3 regions of the Janthinobacterium sp. SUN100 genome follow, and region 1 is predicted to be linked to each of the others. Evidence: predicted binding sites of a transcription regulator. Region 1 holds the regulator's gene; each other region holds the start of a gene.
The links. The regulator sigma-54, encoded in region 1, starts transcription at its own class of promoters, with help from an activator protein. The targets are predictions, from matches to a motif close to TGGCANGNAANCTGCTTT.
Positions count from the first base shown of each region.

Region 1 (2,268 bases):
CGGGGAACATTGCGTTCCGCTGGGCGCAAAAAAGGGCGCAATGTGCGCCCTTAATTGATCACAACTGCTGGAAGCGGGTGGCCTTAGACGGCGACGACGGCTTCTTCCTCGGAGTTGTCTGGCAGATGCTTGATCGCCTCTTTACCGTGCCCTTGCACTTTGGTTTTGTATTTCATCACTTGCCTATCGAGCTTGTCGATCAGCGTATCGATCGCGGCGTACAGGTCGTGCGCCAAGCTTTCCACATAGACAGTCTTGCCGCTCAAACGCAGGTTGACTTCAGCCTTTTGACGTTTTTCTTTCTCTTTGAGGTTATCCACGGTCAGAATCACGGCGATATCGATGACTTGATCGAAATGACGTTTCACGCGCTCCAGCTTCGTTTGTACGTATTCACGGATGGCTGGTGTCACTTCGAGATGATGTCCGCTGATGGTGAGATTCATACACACTCCTAAAGATGATCGGGTTCGTGCGGTCCATCCTATCCGGCCCGCAGAGGAACCGAAAAAAACTTACAAACACTTACGCAGGCTCACTGGCGGAATTTTTAATGCTTCCCGGTATTTGGCAACAGTACGTCGCGCAATCACCATGCCTTGTTCCCCCAGCATGTCCGCAATCTTACTGTCGGATAAAGGATTTTTAGGGTCTTCTGCTCCTGTCAGTTGCACGATCAATGCCCGTATCGCCGTCGATGACGCTTCGCCCCCCGCTTCGGTGGCGACGTGGCTACCAAAGAAATATTTCAACTCGAACATGCCGTGCGGGGTCAGCATGTACTTTTGAGTTGTTACCCGCGAGATAGTACTCTCGTGTAAACCCAGTGTATCAGCTATTTCACGGAGCACAAGGGGGCGCATGGCAACGGCCCCATGCGAGAAAAAGTTCTTTTGTCTTTCTACTATCGCCTGTGCCACGCGCAGGATCGTGTCGAAGCGCTGGCGCATGTTCTTGATCAGCCACTTGGCCTCCTGCAACTGTGCGCCCATGGCGCCCTCCCCCTTGCCTTGCTTGAGCAAGTTGGCGTACATGGCGTTGACGCGCAGGCGCGGCATGACGTCGTTGTTCAGGGTCACTTGCCAGCCATTGCGCGCGCGCTTGACGACGACGTCGGGCACCACGTAATCGGACACGTCCGAGGCGAACACGGCGCCCGGATGCGGATTGCACTGGCGAATCACCGTCTGCGCTTCGCGCAAGTCTTCATCGTCGCAATCGAGGGCTTTTTTCAGCTTGTTGAAATCGCGCTGGGCAAACCAGGCCAGGTGCTTTTCCACGATGACGAGGGCCATGCGCCGCGTCACCATGGCGATGTGTGGCAAGCGCTTGATTTGCAGGGCCAGGCATTCGGACGCGTTGCGCGCGCCCACGCCCGGCGGATCGAAACTTTGCAGCAGCGACAAGGCCGTGCGCATCTCGTCGGCGTCGATTTCCAGCTCTTCCGGCAGGCGCGCCAGGATGTCGTCGAGCGACTCTTCCAGGTAGCCATTGTCGTCGAGCGCGTCGATGATCAGCTCGACCAGTGCGCGGTCGCGCAATTCGAGCACCGTCACGCGCATCTGCTCCATCAGGTGTTCGCGCAGGGTGCAGTGATGGGCCTCCAATTGCGGACGCGAATCGTCGTCGTCGGGCGCCTTGCCCCGGCTCGCCTCACTCCAGTCGCTGTCGCCGCCATCCGCGGCGGCCGGGCTGTCGCCCCCCTCGCCGTCAAACGCTTCCGCTTCGGCCGGCGCTGCGGGCGCCTCCTGGCCTGGCGGCTGGGGCGGCGCTTCGGCCGGTGCGGCCGTGGAGCTCAAGGCCCCGTCGGACAGCAGGCGCAGCGAACGGTCGAGCGGATCATCGAGGCGTTCGAGCAAGGGATTGTCCGTCAGCAATTGCTCGAGTTCCTGGTGCAATTCCAGGGTAGACAATTGCAACAGGCGTATCGATTGCTGCAACTGCGGCGTCAGTGCCAGGTGCTGCGAAGTGCGCAGCTGCAATGATTGTTTCATTGGCTTACATGCGGAAGTGTTCGCCCAGATAGACCCGGCGTACCGACTCGTTCGCAATGATGTCGTCGGGGCGTCCCGACGCCAGCACCGAGCCCTGGTTGATGATGTAGGCGCGGTCGCAAATACCCAGCGTCTCACGCACATTATGATCGGTAATCAGCACGCCGATATTGCGCTCCTTCAAGAAACGCACAATGCGCTGGATCTCGATCACGGCGATCGGATCGACGCCGGCGAACGGCTCGTCGAGCAGCACGAAACGGGGATCGGTGGC
Region 1 is NZ_JAPUBU010000003.1:190,872-193,139, forward strand. It holds gene raiA (ribosome-associated translation inhibitor RaiA) at 84-446, opposite strand; gene O0881_RS17355 (RNA polymerase factor sigma-54) at 516-1,994, opposite strand; gene lptB (LPS export ABC transporter ATP-binding protein) at 1,999-2,268, opposite strand, start outside.

Region 2 (2,268 bases), on a different contig from region 1:
TGCAGCCCAGCACGGACACGCCCGTGCGCATCACGTCCATCGGGTGGGCGGCGGCCGGCAGCGCTTCCAGCGCCAGTTTCACTGCCGACGGCAAGCCGCGCAGGGATTTCAACTTGGCCTTGTAGCCTTTCAGTTCGGCGGCTGTCGGCAGCTTGCCGTGCACCAGCAGGTAGGCGATCTCCTCGAACTCGCAGCTGTCGGCCACGTCCAGGATGTCATAGCCGCGGTAGTGCAAATCGTTGCCGGTCTTGCCGACCGAGCACAGCGCCGTGTTGCCGGCGGTGACGCCGGACAGGGCGACGGATTTTTTAGGCTTGAAAGTGGCGGCTTGCGGTGCGTTCATTGATTTCTCCAAAAATTGACTAGTCTCGGTTGCATCACTGCGGGGCCGGCATGCGGCCCCTGCTTCTCTTTTCTTTACTTATTTCTTTTGCGCGGCGAACAGCGCATCGAGCTTTTGCTCGAAATCGTGGTAATTGATCGATTCGTACAGCTCCATGCGCGTCTGCATAGTGTCGACGACGTTCTTTTGCGTGCCGTCGCGGCGCAGCGCCTGGTAGACGTTTTCCGCCGCCTTGTTCATGGCGCGGAAGGCCGACAGCGGATACAGGGCCAGGCCCACGTGGGCGCTTCGCAGTTCGTCCAGGGTGAACAGCGGCGTGGAACCGAATTCCGTGATGTTGGCCAAAATCGGCACGTTGACGGCCTTGGCGAAGGTGGCGTACATGTCCAGGTCCGTGATGGCTTCCGGGAAGATCATGTCGGCGCCCGCTTCGACGCAGGCGACGGCGCGTTCCAGCGCCGCTTCCAGGCCATCGACGGCCAGCGCATCGGTGCGCGCCATGATGACGAAGTTCGGGTCCGTGCGCGCATCGACGGCCGCCTTGATGCGGTCGACCATTTCTTCCTTGCTCACGATTTCCTTGCCCGGACGGTGGCCGCAGCGCTTGGCGCCCACCTGGTCTTCGATGTGCAGGCCGGCCGCGCCGAACTTGATCATCGATTTCACCGTGCGCGCCACGTTGAAGGCGGACGAACCGAAGCCCGTGTCGGCATCGACCAGCAGCGGCAGGTCGCACACGTCGGTGATGCGGCGGATGTCGGTCAGCACGTCGTCCAGGCTGGAAATGCCCAGGTCGGGCAAGCCCAGCGAGCCGGCCGCGACGCCGCCGCCGGACAGGTAAATGGCCTTGTAACCGGCGCGCTTGGCCAGCAAGGCGTGGTTGGCGTTGATGGCGCCGACGACTTGCAACGGGGATTCTTCCTGGACGGCCTTGCGGAATGCGGCACCTGCGGAGTATTGAGTCATGTGTTCACCTTATGGGTTTCGGATGGTCCCGAATGTTTCACGGAGTGGCTATGAGCATCAGTATTGCAAATGCCGTGCCAGGCCGGCGCGGCGCGGCGAACAACACGTGACGGCAGAGCGAAAACAAGCGACAAGGGGCCAGCCAGCACTGCTCCGGGGCTGTGACGCGAGGGAACAACGATGTCACGTTTGTCCTATTCGATGTTTCATTATCGTTTCATAATTTCATTTTGAAACATAGCATTGAAACATGCAACACCGCTAGATGAAAAGATGGGGGCAGGCACACGCGCCGCCGGTCGCGCGCAAAAAAAAACAGCCGGCGGATGCCGGCTGCGGGAACACTGAAAGAGTAAAGAACTAGGCCAGCCGCACCAGCGGGTTGGCGATGATGTTGTCGATCTGGCGCACGGCTTCTTCGCAGGCGGCGGCAATGGCGCCCTCCTCGTCGTCGCGCACGAATTGCATGGTCGAGCCTTCGAATACTTCCAGGCCTTCGGCCGTGGCGCGCTCGATGTCGCAACTGGCCGACCATTTGCCGTCGGTGGTGGGCACGGCCAAGGGAACGATTTCCCAGCCTTTATAGTGAATTTTAGAACTGCTATCCATGGGTGCCTCCTTCGTGACTGACTCAATAGTGGAAATCGTAGCATGAAGCGCGGCTGGCAGCGACGTGTTTCACGCGCCAGCCGTAGTCAGGCTCACTTTCGGGCTAAACGATTTACGCTGGCTCAAGGGCGCAGCAGATTATCGACTTCCGTCCTGGCCACTTGCAGGCCCGCCGTGCAAGCCGTTTCGGGGGCCGCGTAGCCGCCCAGGGTGCGGCTGCGCGTGATCGCCTGCGCTTCCGGCTCGCCTTCGCGCTGCAGGCGGTAGGTAAAATCCCATAAATCGTCGTTATCCTTTTGCGGGGTCACGGAAATCGTAAAACCGCGGTACTGTTCGCTGCGTGCAGTGAT
Region 2 is NZ_JAPUBU010000001.1:1,356,059-1,358,326, forward strand. It holds gene prpC (2-methylcitrate synthase) at 1-343, opposite strand, end outside; gene prpB (methylisocitrate lyase) at 422-1,309, opposite strand; gene O0881_RS05870 (hypothetical protein) at 1,670-1,918, opposite strand; gene O0881_RS05875 (hypothetical protein) at 2,041-2,268, opposite strand, start outside.
Region 2: a site for sigma-54 is predicted at 1,372-1,389, ahead of prpB (methylisocitrate lyase). Genes of this name have one in related genera too.

Region 3 (2,268 bases), on a different contig from region 1:
GGGCTGGTGGCGTTGCAGGGCAGTCTGGCTGGCGTGCCTGGCAAAATGCGCACAGACCTCGAGCAGGCTGTGGGCGGGATAGATGCAGGCATCGCTGACGAGAGCCGCCTCGTCCGCGTTCGCCTGCGGCAAGATGAAGGCGCGTGGCGTGCCCGACTGGCTGCGCTGCATGGCAAAGGTCATGGCCAAGGCGCCGCGGATGGGGCGCAACTGGCCAGACAGCGACAGTTCGCCCGCGAATTCATAGTGGTGTAATTGGTCGCCCGGCAACTGGCCGGAGGCAGCCAGGATGCCCAGTGCGATGGGCAAGTCGAAGCGGCCCGATTCCTTGGGCAAGTCTGCCGGCGCCAGATTGGCCGTGATGCGCCGCGCCGGCATCTCGAAGCCGCAGTTTTGCAACGCGGCACGCACACGGTCGCGAGACTCCTTCACTTCCGTATCCGGCAGGCCGACTATCGTAAACGAAGGCAAGCCATTGGCAAGGTGGACTTCGACACTTACCTCGGGCGCCTCCATGCCGGCCAGGGCGCGGCTTTTCAGGACGGCCAGGCTCATCAGACTCCCCTGTAGCGCGGACGCGGGCAGGATCAGTCTAGCGCTTGAAAAGGTGTGAGGCTTGATGTATGCCAGCAAGGTCGCCGATTACGGCGCCCTGCGTGCAGCGGCGGCTTAGGCTTTTGGATCGTTCAGGCGCGTTTCCAGTTCGATCAGGCGCAATTCCAGTGCATCCAGTTTTGCGCGCGTCTTGGCCAGTACTTGCGCCTGGATATCGAATTCCTCGCGCGTGACGAGATCGAGGCGGGCGAAGCCCTGGGTCATCATCGATTTCACATTTTTCTCGATATCCTTGGCCGGCGAGTTTTCGATGGCTTGATGGATCTTGCCCTGCAAGTCGTTAAAGAAGGTATTCATGTCCATGGTCAGTCCTTTTATGGTGCGGCCTGTGCATCGCACCATTGCGGTGCACAGCGGCGTTAATCTGGTGCGAAACTGGGCGCTTCATTGTGCTTCAGCAGTCCGTTGCCGCATTCCTGGCCGTGTGCAGGGTATGTATGGACGGAAATGCACCTGTCAAGGTGGCAATAGAGCTGGCACGTATTCTGCTAAAGAAGGTATGAACGCTTTGTGATCTCCAGCCAAGATTTTAAACCTCAACCGCTTTAAAAGTTCAATAAAAGGGAATCGCCATGAAGAATCTGTCCAAGAACATGACTTTAGCTACAGCGTTGACGCTGGCCATGACCGCCTTGTGCGGTAGCGCCATGGCCCAGGATGCAGTGGCGGCGCCTGTTGCGGCCGAAGCCGTACCTGATAACGTGGTGAGCTACAACGTGGCGCTGACCAGCGACTACCGTTACCGCGGCATCTCGCAAAGCCGCTTGAACCCGGCTGTCAGCGGCGGTGCCGACTACACCCATAACCCGACGGGCCTGTATGTGGGCACCTGGCTGTCGAGCATCAAATGGATCAAGGACGGCGGCGGCGATACCAACCTGGAATGGGATATCTACGGCGGCAAGCGGGGCGAGATCAGCAAGGATTTTACCTATGACGTGGGCGGCCTGTACTACTTCTACCCATCGAATGGGCTGAGCACGAATGCCAACACCTTCGAGCTGTACGGCCAGCTCGGCTACGGTCCGATGTATATCAAGTACTCGCATTCGACCACCAATCTGTTCGGCGTTGCCGACAGCAAGAACAGCGGCTACCTCGACGTGGGCGCCAACGTCGAGGTGCATGATGGCTACATGTTGAACCTGCATGCGGGCCGTCAGAAGGTCGAGCACAACGATTCCCTCAGCTACAGCGATTACAAGATCGGCGTGACCAAGGACTTTGGCGTGGTGACCGTTTCCGTGGCGGCCGTCAAGGCCAATATCGATTCGATGGCACCGAATGGCAAGAATCTGGCGAAATCCGGTCTCGTGCTGACCGTGTCCAAAACCTTTTAAGCGAGACTGCCATGAAAATGATTACTGCAATCATTAAACCGTTCAAACTGGACGAAGTACGCGAAGCTTTGTCGGCTATCAATGTGCAAGGCATTACGGTCACGGAAGTCAAGGGTTTCGGCCGCCAGAAAGGTCACACGGAACTCTACCGTGGCGCCGAGTATGTCGTTGATTTCTTGCCAAAAACCAAGATTGAAGCGGCCGTCGATGACGCCATTGTCGACCAGGCCATCGAAGCGATCGAAGGCGCCGCGCGTACCGGTAAAATCGGTGATGGCAAGATTTTCGTCTACAACCTGGAACAGGTCATCCG
Region 3 is NZ_JAPUBU010000006.1:2,279-4,546, forward strand. It holds gene O0881_RS25615 (YifB family Mg chelatase-like AAA ATPase) at 1-555, opposite strand, end outside; gene O0881_RS25620 (accessory factor UbiK family protein) at 670-918, opposite strand; gene O0881_RS25625 (TorF family putative porin) at 1,188-1,955, shown strand; gene O0881_RS25630 (P-II family nitrogen regulator) at 1,967-2,268, shown strand, end outside.
Region 3: a site for sigma-54 is predicted at 1,090-1,107, ahead of O0881_RS25625 (TorF family putative porin). Genes of this name have one in related genera too.